3 regions of the Viridibacillus sp. NPDC096237 genome follow, and region 2 is predicted to be linked to each of the others. Evidence: riboswitches for the same ligand, from Rfam matches in the RefSeq annotation. Region 2 holds a riboswitch; each other region holds the start of a gene.
What was found. Region 2 has a riboswitch for cobalamin ahead of ACQKMD_RS03390 (ABC transporter substrate-binding protein). Riboswitches for the same ligand answer to the same signal wherever they lie in the genome.

Region 1 (11,194 bases), on a different contig from region 2:
CTGTGATTTTGACAATATTACCGAAACGAGAGAAACGATCATTGATAAGTATTTCATCAATGGAAAATACAAAAAGCTTACCTATGTCTATGAAGCATTTGGTTACAAAAAAATTGTCACACAAATTAATAAGATTAAAAAAAGTCATCAATGTCCTTTCTGTAAAGGGAAGAAAGTAATTTCAGAAGATGGACTCCATGATGGAGTATATAAATTATCGGTACCATGTGTTAGTTGTTATGAAAGTGGTATTAATGATGAAGGGCGTAAGGAAATCATCGATGGCATAGACGTACAAACATGGTTAACTGGCAAAGTGAGTGATGTTGTTGCTGATAGCTTAAAACTTGAGGCTGTTGCACATATTCCAATTTTCAATCGTATTCGTGAGTTGAATAAACGAGAGATGATGGCGATATACCAATTCCTTGAGCAAAATAATTAAAATAGACATTAGAACAAGCGCTTTTTTAATACAGAGCTAGATGTCAGTCAGTAATGAATATTCATAAATGAAGGAACGGAAAAGTCCATTTTCTCTATTTTAATTTGCAGAGAAGTTGGGCTTTTAAATTTGAAAATTCCTTAACGTTGTAAATCCGCATTATTTTCCTGACGGTACTTTGAAATGAGATTGTGAAGCTATACGCTTATAATAAAGTACGATTAACTACCATGGGCCATGTGCATGATATCCCATGAAATATAAGCGGAAATTAGTAGACTTTCATTGTTTATAACATTACAAAGCTGCATAGAATTCTTATAAAGACGCTCATTATTTTCAACTGTTAATTTACTATAATTATGTAAATGTGGCTTTAGCTCTAATACATGTTAGAAAATCCATAGCGCCACAGCTAGCGCAGGGACAATAAAAAACACCCACTTAGAACCCCATCCATCAGGCTCTCCCAATGTATTATAATGAATCGGTACTTGCACCGGCAGAATAGACCATTGTGTAATGCCATAGATAATTGCTCCAACAAATGCCACGATTGCAAGAAAATCCAATGCCTTTAGCAGTGCAGATCGGGGAATATGTAGTTTTGGGTTGATTTAACATATGATAACTTCCTTATTCTGTATACGGGCAATAGAGAGAAAGGTTTCGATTGAATTAATTTGGATCTTTTAGGGTGTGGATGTTTAGCTAAAATACAATCGAGTAAATTAATGCATCTATATTGGAATCTCAACGAAAGACCCGTAGTCCATCATGGATACGGGTCTTAAATAATTGTAGAACTTATTTATGAAATGGACTATTTCAATTTTACAAGTGTAAAGCCATAATCAGGGTTGATACTTTGGATAAGGCCGACAATCGGTGAATAAAAGTTAGTTGTTTTACCTTTTTTAATAGCAATAACATTATCAAACGTACCGGCATTAGTGTAAATAGTAGCTTTCGTATTCACAACTTTATAACCTCTTCCGAATTCCTGTTTATTCTTAACTGGATATTTTACTGTTAAATGTAATGTAAATTCTTCACCAATTCCTGTATATAGACCTCTACTCGTTTCAAATTCAAAGTATCCCCAAGGCGTTGGGTCTTGAGTGAAAACCCAAGTATTGATGATGCCGTAATTTTTCTTAACGAAATTGGTTGTAATCGTATCTCGGTGATCATAGCTGCTAGGTGTTAGATCTTTATACGTATATTTTTTTGATGTATTCATTGTGTAGCTTGTGTACTTTTTATTTGGCTGTGGTTTTGCTTTTTCTAAATACTTTGTTTGGATATAGCCACGCAAGTTTGTCGTGTAAAGCTCCGTCCATTGTCCCTTTTTCTTTCCTGTAATCATAACAGCATCACCATTTTGTACTTTTGTATAGCTAAATGAAGATGACTTTGCCTCGGATTTAATCGCAATGGCTTTACTACCAGATACTTTTATATAACGAAGAGATGAAATGGGCGCTTTTTTAGAAGCGGCCTCAGTTATCATAAATGTAGGTGAAAAGATAGTAAGCGCAATAATAAATGATAACAAATACTTGAATAATTTCTTCATGAAAATCCTCCTTTATTACACTATATTACCTTTTTTTAAATATAAAGTAACCTATTTTATTTTCACCTTAATCACATACTATAAATAGTCCAAGCTATTAAAAATCAGGATTATTCCAACAATACACATTATCCACGAAAGAGCCGCCCCTGAACTATTTGATATTTTTAACTGGAGTTTCTCAAGCGACTTTTGTATCCAACTACCAAACAGGAGATAAAAAAGAAACAGCACAAGACCCCTATCGTTGCAGGGCTTAACATATCTAATAGAGCCATTCCTCCTATTACGAGAAGTAGTTCTGTATTTATCATACTCCCTCCTTATTTCGGTTAAGTATTATCCTTTTCAGCCATAAAAACGGCATATGCCTGGTCCATAAACTCAAGTACATCTTGATCAATTGGATATAATCCCAGTTTCTCTGATTGGTTTGGCGACATCCTAAGTTCCCATAACTTATCCAGAACTTCATCCTCGCCTTCAAATTCCTCTAAGCGTTTTTCCTCCATTCTTCTAATGATATTCTGGACTTTAGGTGTTGTTGGACCATCCTTCATATAAAGCTTTAACTGACCTATTAAAGCAATCCATTCAAGTGAGCCAGGGCGGTCACTTGTCATATTAGGTAGCTTTTCCCATAGTTCTATTTCTCTGTCTTTAAATACAGATTCGCGATAATACTGCTGTATTTCTTTATCTTTACTGGATAATTGCATGATCTTCTGAATCGCCATCCAATTTTCTTCTCCTTCGATAGCTATCCCATGTATAAGCTCACGTAGGGCTAACTCTATCTTCTTCAAGTTTTCTTGTTCCTTTAGCACGAAAGTTAATTGATTTTTTAAACTATTTGACCAATCCCACTCATTGGAAGCGAGCATATTTTTAATCTCTTGTAATGTAAATCCAATCTTTTTTAAGAATTGAATTTCTTGTAGTTTTTTTATTTCTTCATTTGTATATAAACGATGGCCGCCCTCTGTTTGTGAGGCTGGTTTTAATAAGCCAATTTTATCGTAGTAACGCAATGTTCTCACTGTAACACTAGTAATTGCTCCAACCTTGTTAATATGTATCAACTGATGAACCTACCTTTCTTTTTTGTTTACTGTCCAAAAAACAACCCCTTATTCATTCTAACTTATCACCTAGTTTTACCACTCCTTCATTCGTTCTTCTTTACGAAAAAGTTTTGAAGTACATATCCTACACCTAAGCCAATTAGTACACCAGGAAATGCATTATCAAGCAACAGTCCAATACCAGCACCGATAAGGACACATCCATAAATGATTATATCTCCCTGTTTCATCTGAAAACCTCCTGATTTTTCAATTTCTTTCCCTCGAGAACGATAATAAAGTATTCACTAATCAGTATATAAAATGACGATACGTAAGCTTCAAGCTTTTTTATCAATGAATTTATCTAGCACTTTCGATTCTACTGGTGTCTAATGAGAAAACTGTGGGGAAAAAATAAGAGAATTCATGATGTTCATGTGGGGATTCTTGACGTACTATTTAGTGCATGTACAAAATGAAGGAAGTACAAAATCAATGAGAGTATTAATTATCAAATTTAATTATTAAGCCATACAAAAGCAGAAAATCGTTAGTAACTCTACTAACATAATACCGCGCCATTGGTGTACCAGAGGCAAATTGTGATAATAGAAGCAGTCCATTTTGGTAAGTGTATTGAGAAGAATGTTGAAGAGTTTTTATTAGAAGCAGAGAAACGACAGTCAACTTAATATGAGTTATTAGTAAAAGTCATTGTAAGATATTTGAAAGTGTTCATATAAAGGTGTAATAACAATTGGCTATTTTATTAAAGATGGTTACCACTACAAGTAAAAAAAGAGAGGACTTCGCAAGGAAATCCTCTTTCTGCTTCTTTTCTATAGTTAAAGCACCCGATTGTTGGAGAATAATATTTAAAACTTTTCTAAGATAGATTTAACAAAATCAGTTTTTTTATCTGCATATTTGTGTTTATCATTTTTATTTATTTTTGATAATTTTAATTTAAGCCGTTCATATTCAACTCGTGTTTCATCATTACTTCTTAAATAATCTCTAAATTTCAACTGTTCGATTAAATACTTATTTCCACTTTGGTACATATGAATTTGATGAGTTCGGGGTTCACCTTTACTAAAATAATGCCTTTCAGGTAAAATATTTGTTCCTTTGTAAGAGTACCCAAGGCTATCTAAAAGCGAGGCACAGCATTCACCATCGCTAAATTCTTTAACCTCAACTGCGATATCTATAATCGGTTTGGCACTTAAATACTTTATCGCTGTACTTCCAATGTGATGAACATCAACAATATACTTACTAATTTTCTTTTGTATCTTCTCTTTCTCTAATAAAAATTCTTTATCCCAATTTTGTGACCAAGGAGTTAAAAAAACTTCACCTTTAGGTAACCCTAGCATTTTTTCACCCCAATCAATTGTTTTGCCTATATAATCTACTTTAAACTAATGTTAATAATTGTCAATAACAACCTTTCAAATCACTTGCCTCTATTAGCTTTAAAAATTTCATAATGATTTAAATAAATCCTCTTTCATAGCAAAAAAATTTTCACATGCTTACTCATTATAGTATTTATTTCCATTTTAATTAAGGCAAATAATGGGCAATATACATATATAACGGCAATACTAGTATATACGAATTTAGAGCTTTCAAATCTCGGATACAAAAATATTTGGATAGTAAGAGAAACTTCATTATTTATCCATAGGAAATAGCTATTGTGAACCTAAGTAGTTATGAGGTTAACACATTACCAGTGTGAAAAAATATACACATTTCTATTATCGACTAATGCCAAATTTGTGTATGTGACTCATACATGTAGCAGGGAAGGAGACAATAATGGTAAAGAAAATATCAATTTTAATTTTGGCTTTATCCTCTTTCACATTTGCTGGTTGTGTGAATGAAAAAACAGCAAAACAAGAGATCATTTCAGATGAATCATTTGATGTAGAAAATGTTGATTTTTATAAAGGTAAGGCGATGGAGAGTAATCAAGTAATTGTTGAAACAGCGGACATGATGTATAGAGAGAATTCTACAATTTTCACTTTTCAAAAAGGTGAAAGTAATGTTACAAAATTAAAAAAGACCAAAACAAAAGCAGAGTATGACAAGATTAAAATTAAATACGTATTAGAAATTGGAAAAAAAGATTTAAAAGAAATAAGCACGCGTTATAGTGAAGTAATTAAAAATACGTTACCTATAGAAGAGTAAAGGGAGCATTTTGCTTCTGGTTTAAGCAGTATTCATTGAGGGAGCTCCTAAACCAAACGAAATAGAAAACTATAAAAGCAACATTTATCTTATAGATAAAGCCGATACTTTCTTTAGCATCGGCTACATTTAGTAACTTTATTTAGTTTTAAATTGTAGATAAACCAGTTATTAAATTGTTAGTTTACCTTCAAAAATGGTTACTGCTTTACCTGATAGTAAAACATCATTATCCAATACACTGACTTTTAAAATGCCATTTCTATCTGAAGCTTGATAAGCTATTAAATCAGCCTTATCTAATTTGTTCATCCAATATGGCCCCAAACAACAATGGGATGAACCATTTACATAATCCTCATTTATCCCTTGGGCTGGGGAAAAGAAACGGGATATAAAATCAAATTCTTCAGTATTAGATTTACTAGTAACGATGACACCTCTAACTGGTAGTTGTGCAATTAAATTAATATTGGGCTTTAGATTTCTTACAATTTCTTCTGATTCTACTTCAACTAAATAGTCGAGTTTACTTTTACCAATATAAACAGGTTTAACATCTAAAGCTTTGAGTAACAAATCTGGAGCCGTCACTTTCCTTTCATGAATAGTAGGGAACTTTAATTGAACCCACCCATCTCTTAAATGCGCTTTAAGAACCCCACTTTTTGTTTGAAAGATGATACTCTGCTTTGGATCAACAATTCCTTTTTTCCATAAGAAATAAGAACTTGCAAGTGTTCCATGACCGCAAATTGGTATCTCAGTGGAAGGTGTGAACCAACGCAAATGATATTTATTATTTGAAAAATGAATAAAAGCTGTAGTCGGTAGATTAATCTCTTTTGCCACTTTCTGCATCCAGATACTTTCTTTTTCTTCACATAAATAACAAACAGCTGCTGGATTCCCACTAAACTCTTGGTCTGTAAAAGTATTAATAACTGATAGTTTCACGATTTTCACCTTCATTCCATTTGATTTGTTTTTTCATAATCGATGAATTCGAAATTTTAAATCAATGATTATCAATTCATTATACACTGATTCGTCTTATTACAAATCAAGCACATTCTAATATTAATAATGAGCTCACTCTAACAATTAAGTTAAAACATAAAATGTGTATTTTTTAATACTATTTAGTACCAGGTGCTATAAATAAGTGTTAATATAAAAAGGATAAATATTTTGGAGGTTTTTTATGTTTAATTCAAAAGCGCGTATAACAGCAATCGGTTCGTATGTGCCAGAGCGAACATTAACTAATACAGAATTAGAAGAACTTGTTGAAACAAATGATGAATGGATAGTTCAACGTACTGGAATAAAAGAACGAAGAATGGCGCGAGAAGATGAGTTTACAAGTGATTTAGCATATCAGGCTGTTCTAAATTTAATGGAGCGATACGATAAATCTGTCGATGATGTAGATTTGATTATTGTTTGTACAATGACGCCAGATTTTAAAACACCAAGTGTAGCTTCTACACTACAAGCAAAACTAGGTATTAAGAATACAGGTGCTTTTGATCTAAACACTGCTTGTTCAGGCTTTACGTACGGATTATATGTAGCAAATGGGATGATCACATCAGGTTTAAATAAGAAAATCCTTGTCGTCGGATCTGAGACTTTATCTAGAATTACGGATTATACAGATAGAGCAACTTGTATCCTTTTTGGAGATGGTGCTGGAGCAGTACTCTTAGAATATGATGAACATCAACCAAGTTTCATTTCTTCTCATATTGGTTCACAAGGTGAAGGTGGCAAAAGCTTATATTGTTCAAATTTATCGAACAAGATGAATGGTGAAGAAATTGTGGATAATGGTAAGTTTGTTCAGAATGGTAGAGCGGTCTATAAATGGGCTGTTACAACTGTTCCAAAAGGGATGAAAACGGTTATGCAAAACGCGTCATTGGAATTAAAAGATGTAGATTGGTTTATCCCTCATAGTGCAAATTTAAGAATGATTGAGTCAATATGCGAAAAAAGTGGTTTTTCAATTGAACAAACATTATATAGCCTAGTAGATTACGGTAATACATCAGCTGCAACAATACCATTGTCATTAGATCAGGGCGTACGTGAAGGCAAAGTGAAGTACGGAGATAAGGTATTATTATACGGCTTCGGCGGCGGCTTGGCACACGCAGGATTACTTATCAATTGGACGGTTGAATAAGTAAGTTTTCAGTTAAATATTTATTAAATGCAAAGCGGATGATAGGGAAGTTTTAGATAAATAATTATTATATTTAATATGGAAATAGAAAGATGAGTGGCTCTGGTCACTCATCTTTTATTTTATGATGAGAAAATGTTGATGTTTTCTATTGAAAATTTATCAATGACAATGCATAAGTTGTGCTTTATTTAGATAAATTTAAACATAGCATTCATTTTATTAAATTCTTAAACCCGTGCATTATTAGAAGTGTAAAGAGGTGATATAAAATTATGATTAAGAAAACGATTATTCTTCTTTTTTTGCTAATTATCATCCTGTTATTACCAACATTATCAATAAAACCAACTATTAATTTTGATAATACCTACTATGCACAAAAAATTTCTGAAGCACTTGATACGAAGATAGAAAGCGGTGAGCTAATCCAATCTCTGAAAAACAAAAATGGGAAGACTTTTTTTTATTCGGATTCACAACTCAAAACAATTAGTATCTTTTACTTTGAAGATGGAGTACTTCATTATAACGGAAGTATGAATTATGAAGTTTGGAAGTGGAAGGACCACGAGGGTGACCCAATAGAGTGGATATATCATGAATTAGAAAATGGTGAGAGTATCATATGGGGGATATCACTTTCAGATGAATCTATAAAAATAAACAAGAAAGTAAGAATTCAAGATTTTATTCAAATAGATAATGGAGTAAACCTCTTTTTTACTAAAAATACTCAAGCACTTAAATTACCTATCGAGGTAAAAATAGAAAACCATCAAACCGAATAATGAGAAGGCGTTTATACATTCATAGATAAATGGATAAACGCCTGTTTAGCTTGTTAATCGTTTTACTGAAATATGTACTTAAAGAGTAAGCATTGTATTCTCTCACTAATTGTATTGAGTTTCTTTAATCCGTTGTACCAAGTAAATGCAGAAAAAAACTAAATCCATAAAGAAGAATTGCAATTGTCGCTATTATATACATTATTATTTCGTAGAAAGTAAGCTATCTTTCCCACCTAGTCTTCTTCAGTTGTCTGAGTAAGCGATTGTTGTTAGGAACAATAATAATTACTATTAGTCCATTCATAAGTAATTCGTACCCCTTTTCTCCTCAATATGATTTACTTTATACGTTTGATGAAATTGAAAGTAGTTCTTATTATGACCAGACTTTTAGTTATTTGAATATTTCTTCAGATTAGCTAGAATTTATATAATTCTATTAGATGTACTATTCTCCTCCTATGTATTTAATAGATATTCACTCAAATACTTTTATATACAATTTAATACGTTAAAAAAACAGAATAATATTTCACTTGTAAAAATATTCTAACTATACTACCATAATATTTGAGTTCAAATTTAATAATTATGCCACTGGGTGCCTTTGTGTAAGCAAAGGGTAACAGGGAATCGGGTGTAAATCCCGAGTGGTCGCGCCACTGTAACCAAGGAGTTCTCTTTCATGATGTCACTTGATTGTATCAATCAGGGAAGACGAAAGAAAATGATGATATGGAAAGCCAGGAGACCTACCTAGTGTGTTCCACCAAATTACCTTCGCTGAGAGGAGCGGTGTTCGAGAGATTAAAAGACTAATTTATTGTACTTTTGCTATGTCTTAAAACGATACTCGTAGCCCTGTTCTTTGTCACAAGATAGGGCTTTTTTGTATTTTCTTTGGAGGAGGATTTTTTTATTGAAACAAGTATTGCCAGTTCACTCGTTGAAAAAAGGAAATAAAGATAATATTACGGACGAGCAGTTGAATGAGAGAAAAGCAAAGCGTCGCTTTCTATTGTTGTTGCTTCTGCTCTTTTGTGCCCTTGTATTATCTGTTACATTTGCCCTGACTCTAGGACCAGTTAAGATGTCACCTATAACTGTTTGGAAAATCGCTCTATCTCACCTTCCTATTTTCGGTGATTACATAGATATAAAATGGACCCAAGCACAAGAAAGAATTATTTGGGACATTCGTTTACCTCGAGTCTTACTTGGTGCTATTGTAGGCGCTGGATTATCTGTAGTTGGTGTAGTTATTCAAGCTTTAGTACGGAATCCACTTGCGGATCCTTATATTCTTGGCATATCTTCTGGTTCATCAGTTGCGGCAACGCTCGTTATCTTATTTGGGGCGCTACCAGTTTTTGGTCAATATGCGCTATCTTTAGGTGCATTTACTGGTGCTATTATCGCAATGGTAGCCGTTTATTTATTAGCTCAAGTAGGCGGGAGAATTGAAACGACTAGACTCTTACTAGCAGGTGTGGCTATTTCGATGATTATGTCGGCTGTAACGAATTTCATTGTTACGCTCGCTCCAAAAGAATCAGGAATTCGAGGTGCAATGTTTTGGATGATGGGTAGTTTAGCTGGAGCCAAATGGGAGTACATAATGATTCCAACAGTTGTCGTGTTTGTTGGTACAATTTATCTGCTGTTCAATGCCCGCTCATTAAATATTTTATTAATGGGAGAAGAAGCAGCTGCAACACTTGGTGTGAATATTGACTCTTTTCGAAAAATACTAATAATTGTGTCGTCACTTCTTACTGGGACTGTTGTAGCTGTAAGTGGTTCTATAGGATTTATTGGATTGGTTGTTCCCCATTTTGTACGTTTACTCATTGGAACAGATCATAAACGAGTATTACCATTCAGTGTTTTAATAGGAATGATTCTTGTCATTTGGTCTGATGTATGTGCTCGAATGTTACTTGCTCCTCAAGAGCTTCCGATAGGAGTTGTCACTGCATTATGCGGTGGGCCATTCTTTATCTGGCTTTTACGTCGAAGCTCATATTCGTTTGGAGGTAGAACTAAATGAGATTAACTTTAAAGGATGTTGCTTATTCAATACAAGATACAACGATAATCGAGGATATTTCCATTCAAATTAAAGCGAAGCAATTTGTAGGGCTTATTGGACCGAATGGCAGTGGGAAATCAACTCTCTTAAAAACAGCTTGTCGAATATTAAAACCCGATTCCGGATTAGTTCATTTAGATGAACAAAATTTATACGAACTTTCACCAAAACAAACAGCGAAAGAAATATCAGTTGTTAGTCAAGAAACTTCTTTGACCTTCGATTTTAGCGTACAAGAAATGGTTTGGATGGGGCGTCATCCTCATAAGCGGCTCTTTCAGACTGATACGCAAGAAGACCGTATGATTGTCGAAGCCTCTTTAAGACGTGTTGGAATGAATAGATTGAAAGAAAGAAGTTTCATGAGCTTATCAGGAGGAGAGAAGCAGCGAGTTCTTATTGCAAGGGCTCTTGCTCAAGAAGCAAACATGATTGTTTTGGATGAGCCAACCAATCATTTAGACATACATCACCAACTTCAATTGTTGGACCTCGTTAAAAAACTGGATGTTACCATATTAGCCGCCATACACGATTTAAACTTAGCAGCTATGTTTTGTGATTATTTATATGTTATCCAAAATGGAAAGGTTGTCAGTTCAGGAACTCCTGAAACCGTATTAACGACTGTGCTAATTCGAGAAGTGTTTGGTGTTGAAACAGAAATAATGATTCATCCTATCACACATAAAACACATATCATTTTTTTAACCCATATTTAAAAACACATAGATTTGAGGAGAATAATATGACTAGGTATAGAAAATTATGGATCATTTTTAGTTTACTAGTAATAATAATGTTGTCTGCGTGTA
Region 2 (11,194 bases):
ACGAAGTTGGATGATCATCAATTATTGTAGATAGAACTAGTGTAATTTTTTTTTATAATTCGCAATAAAACTTCAATTAATAAATACAAAGAGCGAAAGCGGGGTGCCTTATGAGTTACGCGACAGCAAAGTTAGAGGAAGAAAAAGTATTTAAGGACCCAGTCCATCGCTATGTACATGTGCGAGATCAAGTGATTTGGGATTTAATTGGTACAAGAGAATTTCAAAGATTACGCCGTATTAAGCAACTAGGTACGACTTATTTAGTGTTCCACGGTGCAGAGCATAGTCGATTTAATCACTCGCTCGGTGTTTATGAAATTGTCCGCCGGATGGTCGATGACGTGTTCAAGGGTAGACCAGAATGGGATGAAAGTGAACGGCTTGTCGTTCTTTGTGCTGCATTATTGCATGATTTAGGACATGGACCTTTTTCACATGCTTTTGAACATGTTTTTGACTTAGATCATGAGGAATTTACACGTCATATTATTATGGGCGATACCGAAGTCAATCAAGTACTAAGTCGCGTTGCAGCTAATTTCCCATTAAAAGTATCGAATGTTATTGCGAAAACGTATGAAAATAAACAAGTTGTCAGTATGATTTCAAGCCAAATTGATGCTGACCGAATGGATTATTTACAACGTGATGCTTATTATACAGGTGTAAGTTATGGTCACTTTGATATGGAACGTATATTGCGCGTGATGCGTCCACGTGAGGATCAAGTGGTCATCAAATCAAGTGGAATGCATGCGGTAGAAGACTATATTATGAGTCGTTATCAAATGTATTGGCAGGTTTATTTCCATCCTGTATCCCGAAGTGCGGAAGTAATTTTGACGAAAATTTTACATCGTGCGAAAGCGCTAAGTGAAAAAGGCTATTCATTCTTACATGAGCCAACGCATTTCCAAGCGTTTTTTGACGGAAATATTGAACTTGAAGATTATTTGGCATTAGATGAAAGTATTTTACTGACATATTTCCAACTGTGGATACGTGAGACGGATCCTATTTTAAGTGATTTAAGCAGACGCTTTGTGAACCGTAAATTGTTTAATTATGTGGAAATTGACCCTGCAAAAGATTATCAAAAACTACGTGAACTAGAGAATCTATTCCGAAAAGCCAATATTGACCCTCAGTACTATTTAGTTTTAGATTCATCTTCAGATTTACCATATGATTTTTATCGTCCAGGTGAAGAAGAGGAGAGGTTACCGATTCATCTATTAATGCCGAATGAGGAAATTCGTGAATTATCAAGATCATCGGACGTCGTAGATGCTATATCCGGAAAACGCAGAACGGATCATAAATTATATTTTCCAGAAGATATTTTACTTGAGAATGGTAAGAAAAAAATACTAAGAAAACAAATTTTAGATATATTAAAAGGTTAATAACCTTCCGGAAGGAGATTTAAATGTGCTAGAAGAACACGCAAAAGTCGTACAATTTGTGTCATTAGCAGGTCAAGTCACTGGTCGAAAAAAATTACAAAAGATGGTCTATATCGCAAAGAAAATGCAATTTCCATTCCAAGAAAAATACCAATTTCATATATATGGTCCTTACTCAGAAGAGCTTACATTACGCGTTGAAGAGCTTTGTAACATGGGTTTTTTATCAGAAGAAAAAGAAGATAAAGGATCATATGTGCAATATCGCTATGCGGTAACTGCTGAAGGGACAAGTTTTTCAACAATGCTAGGAAAGCAACATGATAAGTTACCAAAAGTAATTCATATGATGAATGATAGAAGTGCACGTTTTCTAGAGCTCGTTTCAACACTACTATATTTTGATGAACTCACAAAAGAAGAGCAAATTGAAAAGGTACATGTTGTAAAAGGGAAGTTAAACTTCACAGAAGAAGAGATGACAGATGCCTTCGAATTTATAGCGCAACTTGCAACAGCTTCAATCCAGTAAGAAAATCCTCCAAGTGGGGATTTTTTTACATAGGCTCCGTTAGATTTCAATGTCCATTTACACTGAAATAAAAATAAATCTTGGTTCTATTTCCATAGAAGCAAGCCTATTTCCTCGAGCTCATCAAAATAGAGTTGAACCATTACCTGTTTCTGCATTTCTTATTTTCATTGTTTCGCTGTGTTAAATCTCTTTTAGATTTAGCAGAGTTTTTCCAAACAATTGTATATTCTTCATAAACATCTATATCTCCGTAACCATCGATAGACCGAAACGTACTATTTCTTTAGTTGAAAATGAGAACAAGAATAGCTATCAGTGTTTTTAGGGTCAAGAATTTCATTGGAAATCAGTTCTTATATTAGAATCGATTTTAGATTTATAGTCAAATATCAACAATCGGTTTCAACATAGTCAATAAAAAAGCCATCCCTTAAAGGGACAGCCGGTTTTGCATATATATAATTAAATGTCGCTTTTACGTACGCCACCAACAGCGAAATGAGATTTTTGCATATCTTCAATAATAATTGAAATATTTTCTTTTGGTGCGTCTACGGTTTCAGAAATTGCAGCTGTTACTTTCTCAACCAAATTACGTTTTTGTTCGTCAGTGCGACCTTCGATCATTTTGATTGTTACTATAGGCATAAAGAGTCCTCCTCATTTAAAATATAGTGTATATTCGTTATAATAACAGAACGGAGGGATTATGCGAATGACTAATGAAGAAAAACCAAAACAAAAATTAGGATTTACGATTATTAAAAACGATCCAACAGACGGACATAAAGGGTTTGGTGTAGGTTCTTTAACACTTGAGAACGTATCACCAGTTATCATTGATATTGAAGAAAAAAAAGCCACAGTAGAAGTAGGGGCTATGCACGCACGTAGTGATGTTGAAAGAGGTATTAAATTTACAACTAATCGAGAAGATTCAGAAGGTGGCAAACCATATTGGCTAGTATGGGTGACAATTGATCATAAAGAAGGCGGAGCGTATTTTGCAGGTATAACAGCTTGTGAAATGATTGTCAATAGAGAAAAACGCCGCGGTTATAAAATTTTAGCAGACCATGTCAATAAAATGGATAAATCTATGAAACGTCATATCATCGTAGAGCATATGGATACTGAGTCAAAACAAGTATTAGGCGAGTTTTTACACGGCTTTAACGAGAAAATGTGGTCTCTAAGTTCAGAGCAATTGCGTAAAGAATTAGACTTCTAAAATTTTGAAAATGATTGAACAAAGTGTGACATTTATTAAGCGGTTTCAATCCGTGGTTGAAACTGTCCTTGAAAGGCAGTACACTTTAACTACAACTTGCGAAAGTAAGCTAGGACACTAGGTAACCGATTTCTATGAGTGACATGCGGCATTTTGACAAACCCAAGCCGGATGCCCCATGTAACTCACGTTTTCGAGGAACCAAAAAGCTTCATCTTGCTAAGGATAACGGACTCCTTAGAAGATGAAGCTTTTTTATTTATTCAAATAGTGAAAAAGGGAACAGGTGCCAAGACGTTTCATCTTTTTTCGTTAAATCACTGACAATACTTGGGTCAGTACATAATTTTTTCGGAATATCCTTCTTTTTCATATAAACAAGTCGTTGTCGATCACAAGTTGATGTTGCGAGACCGCCTGTTTTTACATCGACAATTACACCTTCAATATTATCTGGTGCTATAAATGGCTCACTTGGTAATCCTTCATGTGCTTTTTCCATAAAGTCAATCCAAATTTGCTTTGTAGCTCGTGAATCTTCGGGGCTTGTCATCTGTTTTCCTTTATCATAACCGTTCCATACACCAGCAGTTAAAGAAGGGGTAAAACCAACCATCATTTGATCGGTTAAAGTTGTACCGGATTTTGCTGCATAAGGTCTTGTTTGTTTGTTACGAATTGATATACCAGTTGCAGGTGCGTAATCATTAAAGACGGGATCGAACATGCCTGTCATCAATTGAGTGATTAAAAACGCATCATCTGGATTAATTATTTGTTTCTTTTTCTGTTTCTTTTCCGCTTTATAAATTACTTTACCATGTGCATCTGTAATCGAAATAATTGTTGTCGGTTTCTTTTGAACGCCCTTTGCAGCTAAAGTGTTATAGGCAGAAGTCAAATTCATTAAGCTTACTTCAGAAGTACCAAGAGCTACTGCCGGTGAATTTTGTAATTTACCTTGGATATTAAATCGATTCAGTACATTACTAAATGCTTTATAGCCGATAGTTTCAAATGTCTTAACTGCGTAAATATTATCCGAAATGGCAATTGCTTGTGCCAATGACATTGGATGATTAGCAAATTGACCGTTTACATTTTTAGGTTCGTATTTTGAACGTCCATCGTCATAAGTGAAAATAGTAGGACTAGTATCCATAAACGTTAATGGAGTGTAACCTTTCTCTAATGCTGCACTGTACAAAAATGGCTTAATAGCGGATCCTGGTTGCCTTTTTGCTTGTGTTACCCGATTGAATGTACTTGCTAAATAATGTCGCCCTCCAACCAACGCAGTAATATAACCAGTTGATGGATCCATACTAACAAAGCCAACTTCTAGCTCATCGTTCGGTAAAGCTTTTTCAACAGCTTCCTCAGCAGCTTTTTGATGGTAAGTATTTAATGTTGTTTTGATTACCCAACCACCTTCTTCAAAGCGACGACCTTTCTCCGTTAAGATATCTTTTGCTTCCTGCCAAGCTGTATCTAAAAAGTATGGTGCAAGCGACTTCGAATTTTCCCATTCCTCAAATTTAAAATCAAGGGGCTCCTTCTTCGCACGCTCTGATTGTTCTTCTGAAATGACATTTTGGTTCGTCATTAAACTTAAGATCAATTGTTGACGACCTATTGATTTTTCTTTATCTACTACAGGGGAATAAATGCCTGGTCCTTTTGGAATTCCGACCAACAAAGCAGCTTCAGATAGTGTTAAATCTTTCGCCGATTTTCCGAAATAAAATCTACTTGCAGCTTCGATACCGTACATACCATGCCCGTAATATACTGTATTTAAATAGCCTTCCAAAATCTTATCCTTATCATAAAAGACTTCAAGTCGGTATGCATATAGTGCTTCATTCGCTTTCCTTAACCATGTTTTCTCATGTGATAAGTATAAATTACGAGCGTATTGCTGCGTAATGGTACTTGCTCCTTCAACTTTGCGCATTGCCTTAACATCTTTTAATAATGCGCCTGCAATACGGGTAAAATCAAAACCGTTATGTGAATAGAAATTTTTGTCTTCTGTTGCAATAAGTGCTTTTGAAACAAAAGGAGAAATTTCATCTAAGCTTACCCAATAACGGCGTTCTTGTGAGAATTTATCGCCAGCTCGGTGCCCATCAGCATCTAAAAAAACGGTTGCCTTCGGAACAGCGAGAGAAGGCGCACCAGCAATTTGCGCATATATTCTGAGTGACAGCAAAACTGTTAAAACGGCTGAAATGCCCACGACACCCCACATAAGAGTACGTTTCCAGCGTTTATTCACCCTTCTTTTTCGCCAATAGTCTGCTCGTTTCATATGAACAGCTCCGTTCCACCAATTTAGCGATAGTATGTGATGATTTTATGTAAAATAAACGGGCGAAAAAAAATAAAAAGGATGAATATGGTAATTATTGATGGCAACAAAAAACGCTAAGAAAGTGGAATATTTTCAGAGCGTTAAAAAAACATTAACTATTCAATTGATTAACATGAACAATTTGATTTGTACCTCTTGCTATTGCTTGCATAATTGCTTTATCTGCTGAAAAAGCGAGATCTTTTGATGTTTTACCATTATCAGGATAAGAGCAAATACCGACGGATACTGTAATCGATATCACATGACCGGTAGACACAACGAGCGGTGTTTTAGCGATTTGTGATCGAATTAAATTTGCATAATGTATGCCATATGCAGGAGGAGCGTCTTTGCAAACTATATAAAATTCCTCACCACTAATCCTAGCTGCCTCTGCATCAATCGGTTTTACGAAATCTTTTAATTGAGTACCAATTTGTTGTAAGATTTCATCGCCAACAGGATGACCATACGTTTTATTAACTTTTTTAAAAGAGTCAATATCAATTAATATTAATGAAAAAGGATCATTATTAGAGAGTAAATCATCTATTATTTGCTGGAAACGCCGGTTATTTGGTAGCCCAGTTAAATAATCTGTTTCTGCCATTTTTTCAGTTTCACGCATACGATCAAATTGATTTCGAATTGATTTCAACACAAGTAAAGTTATGTAAAATGAGATAAAATAAAACAATGCAGTTTCAATTACATTTTGTAAGCCATGTGTCCAAGTATCTGAAAGAATAAAGAAGATAATGCAAACTTGGACTACGATATAAGTAAAATAGAAATTCACATTGCGGAAAGTAATTGGTTTTTTTATTGAAATTAATGTGATAACACAACCAATTGTTAATATATTTAATCCTGAAAGAATAGAAGTCTCTGACAGACCAAACACATAAATTCGGAAAATCCCAATGATGAGAGAGGAAATTGCAATAGCAATAGGCCCTCCTATTAATCCACTGAGTAAGATACTAACAAAACGACCATCACTAATAATATTATTTTGGTAATGTACAGCCGTACCCATCAAAAGTAAACCTGTAAGTCCAGCTACAAGCCCGACAATCCATGGCTGTAGCTCAGAGAAGCTAGCTTGATAAGGTTGTAATGACTCGTATAACCAATATGAAAAGATAACAAAAGTAAATAATATCGAAAAATTAATGACTAATTCGAGCAGCATTTAGATTCTCTCCTACCATTTTATCCCTCCATTATAACATTCAATTTTGCAAGGAAAATGAAAAAAATTGCGTTTCCCCTAGAAAACGACAAAAGTTAGTTGTATCGTTAAGTTTTAAAGATACCTCCAAAATTTACTTGCACCTTGAAAAAACAAGCGAATCTAACCTATAATAAGAAGGTTATATTAAGAATGAAACGGAGGCCCATAAGTATGACTAGTGAACTTAAAGCACCCGTAAAATTAAAGTTAAAAACGACAATTCGACAATCTGAAGGAGAAGCTGAAACTTATGAGCTTTGGTCAGAAGGTACGATAGTTCAAAAAAGGGACCAAACGTACTTACAATATGAAGAAGTTCAAGAAGATAAACATATTCGTTCAACTTTAAAATTCGGTAATAATGAGGCCGTTATTCTACGAAATGGTGATGTGAAAATGCGTATGCCATTTTTACTTAATCATGAACAAAACGGTCATTATGATAGTGAATACGGTGCATTACCAATCGTGACGTATACGAAGGAGATGCAATTCGAACCGCATGAAAGTAAAATGAGCGGACGATTCTATTTAAACTATGATCTAATCGTTGGTGGACAATCAGTAGGCGATTATACTTTAGAAATTAATTACTCGGAGGGAAAATAATGAACGCAGTAGAACAAGTGCAACATGCGATTAAAGAAGCGCTTCTTGCAGCAGTAACTAAAGCAGGTCTTTTAGAAGATACATCAACACTGAACGTACACTTAGAAACACCAAAGGATAAGGCGAATGGCGATTATGCAACTAATATTGCTATGCAACTTACAAAATTAGCGAAAAAGCCACCTCGTACGATCGCTGAAGCCATTATTGAAAATCTTGATACAACAGGTACTGCTATCGAGAAAATCGACATCGCAGGTCCTGGTTTTATGAATATTGTGCTACGTAAAGACTACCTAGCAGAAGTTATCACAACTGTTTTAGCACAAGGTACAGAATATGGGCGTTCACAGGCTGGTGCCAATGAAAAAGTACAAGTGGAATTTGTATCAGCTAACCCAACTGGTGACCTTCATTTAGGACATGCACGAGGAGCATCTGTAGGAGATTCACTATGTAACGTTTTAGATTTTGCAGGATATGATGTCTCACGTGAATACTACATCAATGATGCGGGGAATCAAATCAATAACTTAGCAGCATCTTTAGAAGCGCGCTACAAACAATCTTTAGGCTTAGAAGCTACTATGCCTGAAGATGGTTATCATGGACAAGATATTATTGATATCGCAGGTAAACTAGCTACTGAGTTTGGTGACTCTATCCTAAGTAAACCAGATGAAGACCGCTTTGAATTTTTCCGTGAACATGGTTTGAAATTGGAACTTGGTAAATTACAAAATGATTTAGCAAACTTCCGTGTAGACTTTGACGTTTGGTATTCTGAGACATCACTTTATAAATCAGGTAAAGTTGAAACTGCTCTAGAAAAATTACGTGCAAATGGTCATGTATTTGAAGAAGAAGGCGCTACTTGGTTCCGCTCTACTACATTTGGTGATGACAAAGATCGAGTACTTATAAAGAATGATGGCTCATACACATATTTAACACCTGATATTTCGTACCATGAAGATAAAATCCAACGTGGTTTTACTAAGCTAATCAACATCTGGGGAGCTGACCACCATGGTTATATCCCGCGTATGAAAGCTGCAATCGAAGCACTTGGGTATGATCGAGATACGTTAGAAGTTGAGATCATCCAAATGGTGAACTTAATGAAAGACGGCGAAAAAGTGAAAATGAGTAAACGTACAGGTAACGCGGTTACTTTACGTGAGCTTGTTGAAGAAGTAGGTTTAGACGCAGTTCGTTACAACTTTGCAATGCGTGCTGGTGATTCTCATATGGACTTTGACCTTGACTTAGCTGTTAAGCAATCAAACGAAAACCCTGTATACTATGCACAATATGCACATGCTCGTATTTCTTCAATTTTACGCCAAGCAAAAGAACAAGGTTTAGCTGCTTCTGAAGAACATTTAAATCTTCTTAATGCAGAGAAAGAAATTGATGTCTTGAAAAAAGTAGGGGACTTCCCACAAGTTGTTGCGGATGCTGCAAAGAATCGTACACCACACCGTATTACTAACTACATTCAAGAACTAGCAGCAACTTTCCACAGCTTCTACAATGCTGAAAAAGTATTAGATGCTGACAACAAAGAGCGCTCAGCAGCTCGTTTAGCTCTAATCACAGCAGTTCGTACAACAATCGCCAATGCACTAAAACTAATTGGCGTATCAGCACCTGAAAAAATGTAATTACTGAAGGAGCCCCATCTATCTTCTTCTGCAGAAATTGCTGTAGGGTTTAATGGACGCTTACAAATTAGACTATTCCTCACTATTTCAGTGAAGAATAGTCTTTTTGATTAAATAAAGACAGATTAAGGAGAAAAATGAAATGAAATTGCTCAAATTAAGGATAAAATAGCTAAAATCATTCAATTCATTTTTACTTTTAAAATAAATAATAAAAACGAAAATAATAGAAAACTTCAAGTAGGTAGTTCTCATAATTCTACCACCCCTATTTGAAACAACTTGGACAAGTATTTAATTTTCTGTATAATTGAACACGATGTAATAAAAAATTGTATATTGTGATACATGCTGGTTCTTTACTTAGATTATGTAAAGAGAAAAGGGAAGTCGGTGGAAATCCGACGCGGTCCCGCCACTGTAAGTGTGAGCAAGTCGTAATCTGTCACTGAAGCCTAGCGCTTTGGGAAGGCGCGGTAAGCTGTGATCACGAGCCAGGAGACCTACCAACATGGAGACTACCAATTAGAACTACGCGGATAGAAATGGTGTCAGTAAAAGTGCAGTATCAGTACTGCTATGTATATATCCACTGTCATCGTATCTCTCGTCGTAAAACGAGGGATTTTTTTTATGAAAAAGGAGGAAAAGTAAATGAAGAGAATATGGCAATTTTGTTTAGTGTTCGTTTTAGCACTAGGCGTGTTAGTAGGCTGTGGCCAAACGGAGGATACAAAGAAAAAGGAAAATAGTGAGCCAGCGACAGAGCAACAGGTAGCAGGGTATCCATTAACAGAGACTGATGCACTTGGCAATGATGTGAAATTTACAGAAGCACCAAAGAGCATTATTACTTTGGTACCAAGTAACACAGAAATTCTTTTCGCGTTAGGATTAGAAAAAGAAATTACTGCTGTATCGGATAATGATGATTATCCTAAAGCGGCAACGAAAAAAGAAAAAATCGGTGAGATGGAATTTAACGCCGAGAAAATTATTAGCTTAAATCCAGAAGTTGTTTTTGCACACGAAACACTTTTAGGTACTTCTGAAGCAGGTCTTCAACAATTACGTGATGCTGGTTTAAAAGTTTTCGTTGTAAAAAACGCTAAGAATTTTGATGAAACATATTCAACAATTGAACAAATTGGCCACATTACTGGTAAAGCGGATGAGGCTAAGAAGATTACTGATGATATGAAAGCAAAAGTAAAAGAAGTACAAGCAAAAGTGAAAGATGTAAAACAAAAATCAGCATTCGTCGAAACATCAGATGAACCTAATATTTACACTGCAGGTAAAGATACATTTATGCAAGAATTGTTTGATCTAGCTAATATTAAAAACGTCACAGCAGATCAAACAGGTTGGTTCCAAATTGACCCTGAAGAAATTGTGAAACGTAATCCAGATACAATTATTGTGAAATACAACCTAAAAAATATTGTCGAGAAAGTGAAAAAACGCCAAGGATTCGATAGTATCACAGCTGTTAAAAATGATGAAGTTGTTCAAGTTGATGCGAACTTAACAAGCCGTACAGGTCCTCGTCTTGCTGAAGGATTAGAGGTCATTGCAAAAGCAGTATATCCAGAGGCTTTTGAGTGAAGAAAACCATTATAGGATACACCATAGCCTTTGTGATTTTAATCGTTAGTATTTGGTTAGGTGTATCAATTGGTTCTGTTAAAGTACCAATTAGTACGTTATGGAACACGGCAGCGGATCCAACAGCGACGAATATTTTGTGGAAAATACGAATGCCGCGTGTTGTGCTTGCAGGATTAGTAGGTGCTTCACTAGCAATCGCTGGTGCGGCTTTCCAAGGATTGCTGAAAAATCCACTCGCCGATCCGTATACGTTAGGAGTGTCATCCGGTGCCTCAGTAGGTGCTGTGGTGACGCTCTTTTTCGGCATTTCGACCCCTATTTTAGGTATATATACATTACCAGTCTTCAGCATGCTAGGGGCCATATTGGCGATGATGGGTGTAATGGCTTTTGCACGTTTAGTCGATCGTACGTTGAAGATGGAAACACTGATTTTAACAGGTATAATCGTTAGTTCATTTTTGGGTTCGGTTATTTCTTTATTAATCGCTTTAACAGGAGATGAGTTACGCCAAATCATTGGCTGGCTTATGGGG
Region 3 (11,194 bases), on a different contig from region 2:
AATATTTATATGATATTTTGTTAAAAAACATAGACCTCGCTAGTCTGTATATTGAGATCAAAACATGGTCTCTAAGAGAAAATAAAAACCTTACTAGCAAAAAGCCAGTAAGGAAAAAAAGAACTCGTAATTAAATATTAATACCTTGCTTCAAATGTGAATACAATTGTTCTTTATTTCGAGGGAAGGGTGTATCTGTTGCAAGCATTCCCATCAGTTGTAATTGTTCGGCTGTTTCAAATACCCAAGGCTTCTCAAGATGAGCTTGAGCAAGCAAATTAGGCTGCTTAAATACAGAGATGGGATCACCATGAAAAAGTATCTTACCGTCGCTCATAACGATAATTTCATCGGCCCATTCATATGCAAAATGTACATCGTGAGTTGATAGTATTATGGTTTTATGTGGTTTATGAATTGTATTTAATAGTACCATGATTTGCTTAGAATAATATGCATCAAGACCTGCAGACGGTTCATCTAATATAAAAACATCTGGATTCATCGCTAATACCCCAGCAATAGCGACACGTTTTTTCTGACCTAAACTTAAAAAGTGAATCGGCTTTTGTTGTAGGGGAGTGACTTCAGTTTCTTTCATCGCCCACTCCACTTGTTTGATTACCTTTTCTTTTGACCAGCCAAGGTTCATAGGACCAAATGAGATATCATGTTTAACTGTACCCGAAAACAATTGAGAATCTGGATCTTGGAAGACGATCCCCACTTGCTCCCGTAACTGTAATAAAGCTTTGCGTCCATATGTCATCTGCCGGCCATTAAAATATATTTCACCAGAATTGGGTTGTAATATCCCATTTAAATGTTGAAATAATGTAGATTTACCAGCACCATTGTTACCAAGCAATGCAATTTTTTTGCCCTTTTTAATAGAAAGAGAAAGGTCTTTTAATGCAATAGTGCCGTCTGCATAGCTATGGGTAAGATGTTGTATATCAAAAAATAGCTCATCCATTTAGACTACCTCCAAACGCAAAATAAATGGCTACAATGCTAATAGAAATTAGTACAATGCATAGCCAATTTCGTTTTGAAAATGAGTAATCATCCTCTAATAACTTTATATCATCCATATAACAGCGTGAATTCATAGTTATAGTTAATTCCTTCGAACGTTGAAAAACCTGTAGCAATAATGAAGAAATAAGTAAACCTAATGAATGTAAACTTTGTTTAATAGTTATATAACCAAGTCGGGAATTTTGCGCTTGATGGATTTTTAGTAATGTTTCTAAAAAAACGAAAATGAAGCGATATGTGATTTCTATTAATTCTATTAAAAGGGTAGGAACTCTTAATTTCCGAAATACATGTAATATATCATGTATCGGTGTTGTTAATGTTAAAAAATATAAGCAACTAATACTACCAAGAACAGTATAAAAGAGTTGGATTGCCATTTCTAAACTATGTTTTGTTATAAAAATATGCAATCCAAAAACCCTTGTCGTCCAAAGTGGTGTAGGTATGAAGTTATAATTACCTGTAAATAAAATCAAAATGGTCAGCATACCCGTTAAAAGGAAAAAACCAGGTACTAATAATAACTTGATATAGTATTTAAAAGGAATTTTAGCGCCTAAAATTGTAAAAGCACTCATCACAGTAAATGTGATGAGTGATATCAGAGTGTCTTTCACAGTTAAAGAAAATAACATCAGAAAAAAGGTAAATGCCATTTTCTCAATAGGATGAATATGCTGCCAACGATTCATATAAGCATATTTATCAATAAGGATCATCTTATATTTGACTCTCTTTGTTATTAACATTATTCTTGCGTTTGTGTTTACCTCGTGTTAAACCAATAAAGTAACCGATAAATCCAGCACCAATGGCTGCTTGAAGACAGAATAATAGACTTTCAATTTCCCCACTTGGCGGCTCCCAAATACTTGAGAACCAAGGCTCATATGAAGCATTTATTTCGCCAATAGCTGCTTCAGCTTCACCATCAGCTCCTCCAAATTCCGCTCCCTTTTGAATGAATAGCGGGAAAATAGCAAGAATGACAACGATTGCTATTAGTATTAAATTCTTTTTCATCGCTGTTCAGCTCCTTTCGAGAAGACATGAAGTGCTTTTAGCTCAGAAACATTGTATTTTTTCAAGAATTTCATAATAATAACAGTTAAAATACCTTCAGAAATAGCTAAAGGAACTTGAGTTAAAGCGAAAATACTACTGAATTTCGTGAACGACGCAAAGAATCCACCAACTTCAGAAGGAAATGCAAGTGCTAATTGAATAGAAGTGACAATATAAGTACCAAGATCGCCTAAAGCAGCAGCCAAAAATACTGCAAATGCAAAAGATAATCCAGCTTTAGTTGCCCCTTTATAAATACCGTATGCAATTAGTGGACCAACAACAGCCATAGAAAATGCATTGGCTCCTAAAGTTGTTAAGCCGCCATGTGCTAATAAAAGTGATTGAAATAATAGAACGATAAAACCTACAATACTCATTGCAAATGGTCCAAATAAAACAGTTCCTAAACCAACCCCAGTAGGGTGAGAACAACTACCAGTTACAGATGGGATTTTTAGTGCAGATAATACAAAAGCAAATGCCCCTGATAGACCGAGCATCATTTTTGTATCTGGATTTTCTTTAATTGTTTTACGAATTGAACGAAATCCAATAATCAAAAACGGAATCGTTACCGCCCACCAGAAGATAGCCCATTCAAGAGGTAAGAACCCCTCCATAATGTGCATGGCAAATGCTTGCTTTGGAACAATCATGACAAATACTAAAAAGTAAATCATTTTACAATTAAAGATTGATTTTAGCTTATTCATGTTAATCTCCCTTTTGTGTATGTATTGTTACAGGCGACTTATTAGTTGAAAAATAACACCTCCTATGAAATACCTCTCTGGATAGGGCATAAGCCATTTGTCATAAAAAAGCACCTCTTTCATAGAAAGAAGTGCGTGAAGGAATAGTCATCAGTAAATAAGACTTACTCACTTTCACACCCATCCTCGTAGGTTGAAACATTTCCTCACTTCATGGTAGGTCTCCTGGCTTAGAATCATCATTTCACTACTGCCTTCCCATCATTAGACAGTGACATAACGTAGCAAAACTCCTCAACACAGTGGCGGGACCGCGCCGGATTAACACCGACTTCCCTTTTAAGTTAAACGCTAATTTAACACCATGAAGTTTATTGAATTATTAGATTTCAGAATATAGTGTATCATGAGAATTTTCTTTCTACTAGATTTTTTTTGAAAAACTAAATAAATTAAATTGAAGTAAAAACGTTGCAGAAGCTGTTTTCAACAACAATATTTTGATGAAAATGTTTATTTAATATTATGTCAAGATATTAATTCTTAAAAAATCTATTTGAATCTAACAAAATTTAGTATATGATAAATACAGCTTTAGAATTTACTGAATAATACAATTGAATAACAAATTTAAAAGTGCCAACATGTTTAGAACATAGAGCAAGTTGGATAATAGGGAAATCGGTTCGAATCCGATGCAGCCCCCGCTACTGTAACGCTGATGAAATGATAATCCTCACTGGTGAAATACTGGGAAGAGATCAAAGTAAAGTGACGCGTAAGCCAGGAAACCTGCTTTTATAATTATGAACGATACTTTTCGGAGGGAAAGGTGAAGGCTACAGTAGATGACGCTTATTTATTTTTGTGTGTTGTCTGAATAATCTAGTTTTTAAACCTTAATTCCTTGAATTAAGGTTTTTTTATTTAACAAAATAGTTAACTAGCTGCCAATTTACCCTATTTCCATAGTTTTTTCATAAGAAAAGATGAACACCATTTGGGAGGATCACTATGACAACTTGGAATTTAGAAAGTATGAAAAGCCATTTGCTCATTTGTAACGGCAGTAGCTGTTTAAAAAAGGGCGGTGAAGAAGTTACACTGGCAGTAAGAGATGAGATCTCTAGACTTGGAATTGATGAACAAATACATACAACTCGAACTCGCTGTAATGGTCGTTGTAAAGATGCTTGTGTCGTTATTGCATATCCACAAGGTACTTGGTATAAAGCAGAATCTCCTGAAATTGGTCGTCAAATTGTACGTGACTGTATCGACCAGCAAGTTGCACCACATGTCGTCTATCAAACGATTAATGGCAATATGACGAAAAACCCGATATCAGGAGCGATTAAAGGGATTTCGAAAAATAGATAGATGTTACGAAAAGGAGATGCTTGAATGTCACAACTTGGCAAACTTTATGTAGTTGGTTTTGGTCCAGGGGATTTTAAACATATTACAACAAGGGCAGTAGAAGCACTGCAAGAAAGTGATTTCATTATCGGTTATAAAACCTACGTAGAACTCATTCAAGATTTAATCGATAGTAATACCGCTGTCATCAGTACAGGTATGACTGAAGAAGTATCACGAGCGCAAGAAGCTGTAAGACAAGCTGAAAATGGTAAAAAAGTTGCGGTCATTTCAAGTGGAGACTCTGGTGTTTATGGAATGGCTGGTCTAGTTTATGAAGTGCTAATAGAAAAAGGATGGACTGAGGCAACGGGTGTTGAAATTGAAGTTATTCCTGGTATTTCTGCAATAAATTCATGTGCCTCTTTACTAGGCGCACCAGTTATGCATGATTCATGTACGATCAGTTTAAGTGACCACTTAACACCTTGGGACTTAATTGCAAAACGAGTGGAAGCTGCGGCAATGGCGGATTTTGTAATCGCTCTTTATAATCCACGTAGTGGTCGCCGTACACGCCAAATTGTTGAAACTCAGCGTATTTTACTACAATATCGTTCACCAGAGACACCTGTAGGGCTAGTTAAAAGCGCCTATCGTGATCGCCAAAACATCATCATTACGAATTTAAAAGATATGTTGAATCATGATATTGGTATGTTAACGACAGTTGTCATCGGTAATTCATCAACATTTTTGTATGACAATAAAATGATTACACCCCGTGGTTATCAAAGGAAGTACACATTGAATGCTGAACAACAACCATTAAAACCACATCAACGATTGAAAGAAGAAGCTGAGCCTTGGGCAATGGACCAAGAAACTGGCATTCAGCGAAGTCAAAATATTGATAGCGTACCTGCTTTAGTAAAAGCTCAGCAATTGTCAGTTGTAAAAGTTGAATCAAAACCTACTATTGGCTCTTTTGAAATGGCGTTGGATGCATTATCACGTGTAACTGATCAGCAAGTGGCAACACAGGCTACTTATGTACAACAAGAAATGGAATCTATATTCGAATTAGCAGTCAGCCCCGGTGTTGCGAATAAACGATTTACACCAAAACAAATGATGACTTTAGCAGAAGTAGTTGGAGAAAAAGGGACGATGGAGTATACACCAAATCATAATATTCTATTGAGAATACCAACGACAACTCCAGATATCATCACAGCTAAATTGCGAGATGCAAACTTTATTTTGTCCCCTGTTGGTGATGTTGTAACAATAAAAGCATGTGATTTCTGTGATGGTGAAAAAACAGGCGGTATTCCTTATGCAGAGGAACTTCAAGAGATATTAGGGGGCCTACACATGCCAAAAGAATTTAATATCGGCTTTAATGGATGTGGAATGGCTTGTTACAAAGCCGTGATGGAGGACGTTGGAATCGTCTATAGAAAAGGTAAATTTGATCTTTTCGTAGGTGCGAAACCAGTTGGTAGAACAGCTCATCCAGGGCAACCAGTAGCAGAAGGTATTGATCCTGAAAAGATAGTAGAAGTTGTCAGTAACATCGTTGAAGAATATCGTCAAAATGCGCATCCGAACGAGCGCTTGTTCAAGTACTTCAAACGTGTGAAGCGAATTCAAGGATTTAACTATCAAGATATGTCACCGAAAATTGAAATTGAACCTGCTCCTTGCGGGGATTAAAAATTAGGGGGAATTGTATTTATGCAAGCTATATTATTCGTCGGTCATGGTAGTCGTTTAGCAGAGGGTAATGCTGAGGTTAATAAATTTGTAGAGCAATTAAAGCCAACATTAGATAGTCAATTACTAGTGGAATCTTGTTTTTTAGAATTTGCATCACCAAACATTGCACAGGGGATTGATAACTGTGTCGCTAAAGGTGCTACGGATATCCATGTTATTCCGATTATTTTATTACAAGCAGGACATTCGAAAATTCATATTCCAGCAGCGATTGATGAAGGGAAAGAAAAATATCCTACTGTACAAATTACATATGGTCGTCCACTAGGTGTACATGAATCCATTTTCTCAATATTAAAAGAGCGTTTAACAGAAGCCGGTTTCAATCATGAATCGGAAAATAAAGATACAGCTATTTTATTAATCGCACGTGGTGGTAGTGACCCAGATGCTAATAGCGACTTTTATAAAATTGCTCGTATGCTTTGGGAACAATTAAATGTTCATACAGTAGAATGTGCTTTTATGGGGGTTACTTATCCAACAGTTGAGGAAGGTATTGAAAGATGCCAGCAGCTAGGAGCGAAAAAAGTAATTATGCTTCCTTACTTCCTATTCACGGGTATTTTAATGGAACGTATGGAACAAATGGTCTTAAGCTATCAAACTATGTATCCTGAATTGGATGTAAAACTAGCAGCTTACTTTGGGTACCATCCTGAACTAAAAACAGTTTTAACAGACCGTGTGGAAGAATCGCTTCAAGGTGATGTGAAAATGAACTGTGATACTTGCCAATACCGTATCAATGCAATGGAGTTTGTAGAACATCATCACCATCACGACCATGATCACGACCACCATCATCATCACGATCATGAACACGAACATGCTGGTACTGCGAAATGATTTTGTTTTTAGCAGGTACGAGCGATGCCAGAGCATTGGCGATAGAGTTACAACAAACTGGATACTCAGTTTTAGCAACTGTTGTCACTGAATCAGCTGCAAAAAGTTTAGTTGAAGCAAATATAGAAACGCATATTGGTCGTCTAACAGCGGAAGATATGGCTCAATTTATTCAATCAAAAAATTTACAGGCTGTTGTTGATGCATCTCATCCATTTGCTGAAGAAGCATCAAAAAATGCGCTAGCAGGAGCAAAACTAGCAAATGTTCCATACATTCGATATGAACGTGAAAGTCAGCGATTTGGAGATGAAAAATTAATCCTAGTAAAAGACTATGAAGAGGCAGCGAATTTAGCAGCAAAAAAACGTGGCGTTATTATGCTTACCACGGGCAGTAAAACACTAGGTACATTTACTGAGAAGCTAATAGGTTTAGAGGATACAAGAGTCATTGCCCGTATGTTACCACGTTTAGACAATATGGAAAAATGTGCAGAACTTGGTGTAGAACAAAAGAATATTGTTGCTATTCAAGGACCTTTTTCAAAGGAACTAAATATCGCACTTTATAAGCAATATGGTGTCACTTTAATGATTACAAAAGAAAGTGGAAAAGTCGGTTCAGTCGACGAAAAACTAACAGCAGCTCTTGAATGTGGCATTGAAACAATTATGATTGCAAGACCAAAAGTAGCTTACGAAAATGTTCATTCTACTTTTGATGATGTGATTCAAGCATTACAAACTCAACTTCAACTTTCCCAAATATAGGAGGCAATCCAAATGGATTTCAGAACAGATTTTAAACCTTTAACAGTTGACCCAGATAAAATTTACGAACATAGCTTTGCCACTATTCTAGAAGAATATGGTCCACATGATTTTACAGAAGATGAATGGAAAATTATTCGTCGTATTATTCATGCTTCAGCCGATTTTGATTTAGGTCGCTCAGTAATCATTCATCCAGATGCGATTGAAGCAGGTATTCGAGCAATTCGTTCTGGTAAAGCAGTAATCGCTGATGTGCAAATGATTGAAAGTGGTACTGGACATAAACGTTTCCAAAAACATGGTGGAGATGTATATTGCTATATTTCTGATGATGATGTTTCGAAAGCAGCTAAAGAAGCCGGTGCTACGCGTGCCATTATGTCTATGCAAAAAGCTGCACATTTACATGAAGGTGGAATTTATGCGATAGGTAATGCGCCAACTGCATTACTTGAATTGATTCGATTAATAAAAGAGGGGGTAGTAAAGCCTGATTTAATTATCGGAATGCCTGTTGGTTTTGTATCTGCTGCAGAGTCAAAAGAAGAACTAGCTAAAATAACGGAAGTGCCGTTTATTACAAATCTTGGACGTAAAGGTGGTAGTACTGTAACTGTTGCGGCACTAAATGCTATCTCACTATTAGCAGACCAAGCTTAATGATGCAAAAGAAAGAGAAAAAAGATCCATCGCAAATGCGTCATGGCTATACAACAGGCGCTTGCGCAACAGCCGTAACGAAAGCAGCTTTAACGGCACTTATTACAGGTGAAGCACAAGAAACAGCTACGATCCATTTGCCGGTGGGCCGAGATGCAACATTTACTATCGAAAAAAATGTCTTTGAAGGAGATTCCGTGAGTTGTGAAACGATAAAGGATGCTGGAGATGACCCAGATGCAACGCATAAAGCATTAATCATTTCTACTGTCAGTTGGGGAGAACATCCAGGAATAATTTTAGATGGAGGAGTCGGTGTGGGGAGAGTGACCAAGCCGGGTCTTCCTGTTCCTGTTGGAGAAGCGGCTATCAATCCAGTACCTAGAAAAATGTTAAATTCTACAGTTCAAGAAACGCTAGATGAATTTCAAATTGACCGTGGCGTTAAGGTTGTTATTTCTGTTCCTGATGGAGAAGAAATTGCAAAAAAAACGTTAAACGGAAGATTGGGGATTATCGGAGGTATTTCCATCTTAGGCACTAGAGGAACGGTTGTACCGTTTTCTAGTTCAGCATATATGGCAAGTATTGTGCAGGCGATCAGTGTAGCCGTTGCCATGGGCTGCGATCATGTTGTATTGACAACAGGGGGACGTAGTGAAAAATATGGCATGCAACAATATGAAGGACTTTCGGAAGAAGCTTTCATTGAGATGGGCGATTTTGTCGGTTTTGCACTCAAGCACTGTAAACGACTAGGTATTAAAAGAGTGTCATTAGTAGGGATGATGGGGAAATTTTCGAAAGTGGCCCAAGGTGTTATGATGGTGCATTCAAAAAGTGCAGCTATTAACTTTGAGTTTATGGCAGAACTTGCAAAAGACGTCGGAGCATCAGATAAGCTTGTACAGGAAGTATGCGGTGCGAATACAGCTTCTCAAGTTGGTGAAATGATGATGGAAGCTGGTTACAATCAATTCTTCAATCATTTATGTGAAGCTTGTTGTACATCGTCACTTAATCATGTGCGTGGTGGTCTCATCATGGATACCGCTATTTATTCAATGAAGGGACAATTATTAGGGAGGGCTGATGGCATTGACTCAATCGATTAAACTGATTGGTATCGGTGATAACGGTCAAGAGAGTTTATTACCTCAATATTTATCATGGATTGAAGATAGTGAAGTATTAGTAGGTGGAGAAAGACTTCTTGCATTCTTTCCTCACTATACAGGAGAAAAAATTGTCGTAAAAGGCGGCTTAAAACCGCTAGTAGAACTATTGAAAAATGAAACGCGTAAAACAGTCATCTTAGCATCAGGAGATCCATTGTTTTACGGTCTTGGTGGCTATTTAGCGAGCAAAATAGATATCGAAGTTTATCCGTACTTTAGTTCCATCCAATTAGCTTTTTCAAAAATGGGTGAAAGCTGGCAGGACTCTTATTTAATAAGCGTTCATGGACGTAGTATGAAAGGTTTAGCGCAGAAAATTGATGGTAAATCGAAAATCGCATTGTTAACAGATGCTGATAATAGCCCGAGTAAAATTGCTGAATATTTATTATCTTTTGGTATGAAGGAATATCGTGCGTTTGTTGCAGAAAATATGCAAGGCGAAGATGAAAAATACGGTTGGTATGAATTAGAGGATATGCAAAATCATGAGTTCTCTCCTTTAAATGTTGTCATTCTCAAAAAAGTAGGTAAGAGCCCGAAATGGACTTTAGGTATTGATGATGAAGAATTTTCACAACGTAAACCCGACAAAGGGCTTATTACGAAGAAAGAAATTAGAGTACTAAGCTTATATGCTATGGAATTATCAAGTAATAGCACGGTATGGGATATCGGTACTTGTACAGGTTCAATGGCGATTGAGTCTGCGAAGCTTGCACCAGAAGGAAAAGTATTTGCGATTGAAAAAAATGAAGGTGATCTTGAAAACTGCCTACAAAATCAACGTAAATTCCGAACTGATTTAACAGCAATTCACGGCAAAGCACCAGAAGGTCTTGATACTTTCCCGAATCCAGATGCCATTTTCATTGGTGGTACTGGTGGTAACATGAAGAATCTTCTTCAAGTATGCTGTGAGCGTTTAAACGAAGGTGGAAGAATTGTTTTAAATGCAGCAACCATAGAAAATTTATACCGTGCAAATGAGGCATTTGAAGAATTTGGGTTTGAAACATCTATTATGCACGCTCAAATTTCTAGAAGTAAACCAATCTTAGGTATGAAACGATTTGTGCCATTAAATCCAATTTATATTATTACAGCAAAGCGAAAGGAAGACACCAATGAGTAATTTCGGTACATTATACGGCCTAGGAGTAGGTCCAGGAGATCCTGAACTTATAACAGTTAAAGCATTTCGTGTGATTCAAGAATCACCAGTCATCGCTTATCCGCGAAAACGCAAAGGAAGTAAGAGCTATGCACAACGTATAGTTGATGTATATATTCGTCCGGGTGAAAAAGATATGCTTGGACTTGTTTTTCCAATGACGAAGGATCAAGAGATTCTTGATAGAGAGTGGAACAAAGCAGTTGAACTTGTATACGGAAAATTACAAGAGGGTAAAGACGTTGCTTTTGTGACAGAAGGAGATCCACTACTCTATAGTACATTCATTCACATGATGAAATTGATGCAAGAATTGCACCCAGAAATAGAGATAAAAACGGTTCCTGGTATTTCCTCATTCAATGGGTCAGCTTCACGCTTAGGTATTGCTCTTGCTGATGGGGATGATCATGTTGCTATTATTCCAGCTACTGACGATTATGATGCTATGAAAAAAGCACTTGAAGACCATGATGCTGTTGTGTTTATTAAAGTTGCAAAAGTAATGGATCTAATGATTCAAGTATTAAAAGAGTTAAATCTATATGACAAAGCATCTGTCGTAACAAAAGTTACCTCTGATGAGGAAGT

Region 1: linked by a shared signal. The riboswitch ahead of ACQKMD_RS07570 (FecCD family ABC transporter permease) and the one ahead of ACQKMD_RS03390 (ABC transporter substrate-binding protein) in region 2 are both predicted to bind cobalamin.
Region 3: linked by a shared signal. The riboswitch ahead of ACQKMD_RS13930 ((2Fe-2S) ferredoxin domain-containing protein) and the one ahead of ACQKMD_RS03390 (ABC transporter substrate-binding protein) in region 2 are both predicted to bind cobalamin.

What each region holds. Positions count from the first base shown of each region.
Region 1 is NZ_JBNNTI010000009.1:20,020-31,213, forward strand. Features, by position in the region: gene ACQKMD_RS07515 (ATP-binding cassette domain-containing protein) at 1-445, shown strand, start outside; gene ACQKMD_RS07520 (DUF1648 domain-containing protein) at 838-1,017, opposite strand; gene ACQKMD_RS07525 (SH3 domain-containing protein) at 1,269-2,024, opposite strand; partial or broken gene ACQKMD_RS07530 (GAP family protein) at 2,103-2,261, opposite strand; gene ACQKMD_RS07535 (MerR family transcriptional regulator) at 2,357-3,106, opposite strand; gene ACQKMD_RS07540 (hypothetical protein) at 3,193-3,339, opposite strand; gene ACQKMD_RS07545 (GrpB family protein) at 3,967-4,473, opposite strand; gene ACQKMD_RS07550 (hypothetical protein) at 4,922-5,302, shown strand; gene ACQKMD_RS07555 (PhzF family phenazine biosynthesis protein) at 5,474-6,259, opposite strand; gene ACQKMD_RS07560 (ketoacyl-ACP synthase III) at 6,507-7,493, shown strand; gene ACQKMD_RS07565 (hypothetical protein) at 7,769-8,284, shown strand; cobalamin riboswitch at 8,870-9,061, shown strand; gene ACQKMD_RS07570 (FecCD family ABC transporter permease) at 9,258-10,337, shown strand; gene ACQKMD_RS07575 (ABC transporter ATP-binding protein) at 10,334-11,101, shown strand; gene ACQKMD_RS07580 (ABC transporter substrate-binding protein) at 11,128-11,194, shown strand, end outside.
Region 2 is NZ_JBNNTI010000002.1:108,907-120,100, reverse strand. Features, by position in the region: gene ACQKMD_RS03430 (HD domain-containing protein) at 111-1,409, shown strand; gene ACQKMD_RS03425 (YwgA family protein) at 1,435-1,941, shown strand; gene ACQKMD_RS03420 (2-hydroxymuconate tautomerase) at 2,407-2,592, opposite strand; gene ACQKMD_RS03415 (YwhD family protein) at 2,660-3,175, shown strand; gene ACQKMD_RS03410 (transglycosylase domain-containing protein) at 3,435-5,489, opposite strand; gene ACQKMD_RS03405 (diguanylate cyclase) at 5,644-6,729, opposite strand; gene ACQKMD_RS03400 (DUF1934 domain-containing protein) at 6,943-7,380, shown strand; gene argS (arginine--tRNA ligase) at 7,380-9,047, shown strand; cobalamin riboswitch at 9,383-9,572, shown strand; gene ACQKMD_RS03390 (ABC transporter substrate-binding protein) at 9,702-10,655, shown strand; gene ACQKMD_RS03385 (FecCD family ABC transporter permease) at 10,652-11,194, shown strand, end outside.
Region 3 is NZ_JBNNTI010000024.1:51,421-62,614, reverse strand. Features, by position in the region: gene ACQKMD_RS13950 (energy-coupling factor ABC transporter ATP-binding protein) at 131-976, opposite strand; gene cbiQ (cobalt ECF transporter T component CbiQ) at 969-1,763, opposite strand; gene ACQKMD_RS13940 (energy-coupling factor ABC transporter substrate-binding protein) at 1,765-2,067, opposite strand; gene ACQKMD_RS13935 (energy-coupling factor ABC transporter permease) at 2,064-2,825, opposite strand; cobalamin riboswitch at 3,024-3,207, opposite strand; cobalamin riboswitch at 3,443-3,639, shown strand; gene ACQKMD_RS13930 ((2Fe-2S) ferredoxin domain-containing protein) at 3,840-4,205, shown strand; gene cobJ (precorrin-3B C(17)-methyltransferase) at 4,230-5,903, shown strand; gene ACQKMD_RS13920 (sirohydrochlorin chelatase) at 5,925-6,815, shown strand; gene cobK (precorrin-6A reductase) at 6,812-7,588, shown strand; gene ACQKMD_RS13910 (precorrin-8X methylmutase) at 7,601-8,251, shown strand; gene ACQKMD_RS13905 (cobalt-precorrin-5B (C(1))-methyltransferase) at 8,254-9,366, shown strand; gene cbiE (precorrin-6y C5,15-methyltransferase (decarboxylating) subunit CbiE) at 9,344-10,564, shown strand; gene cobI (precorrin-2 C(20)-methyltransferase) at 10,557-11,194, shown strand, end outside.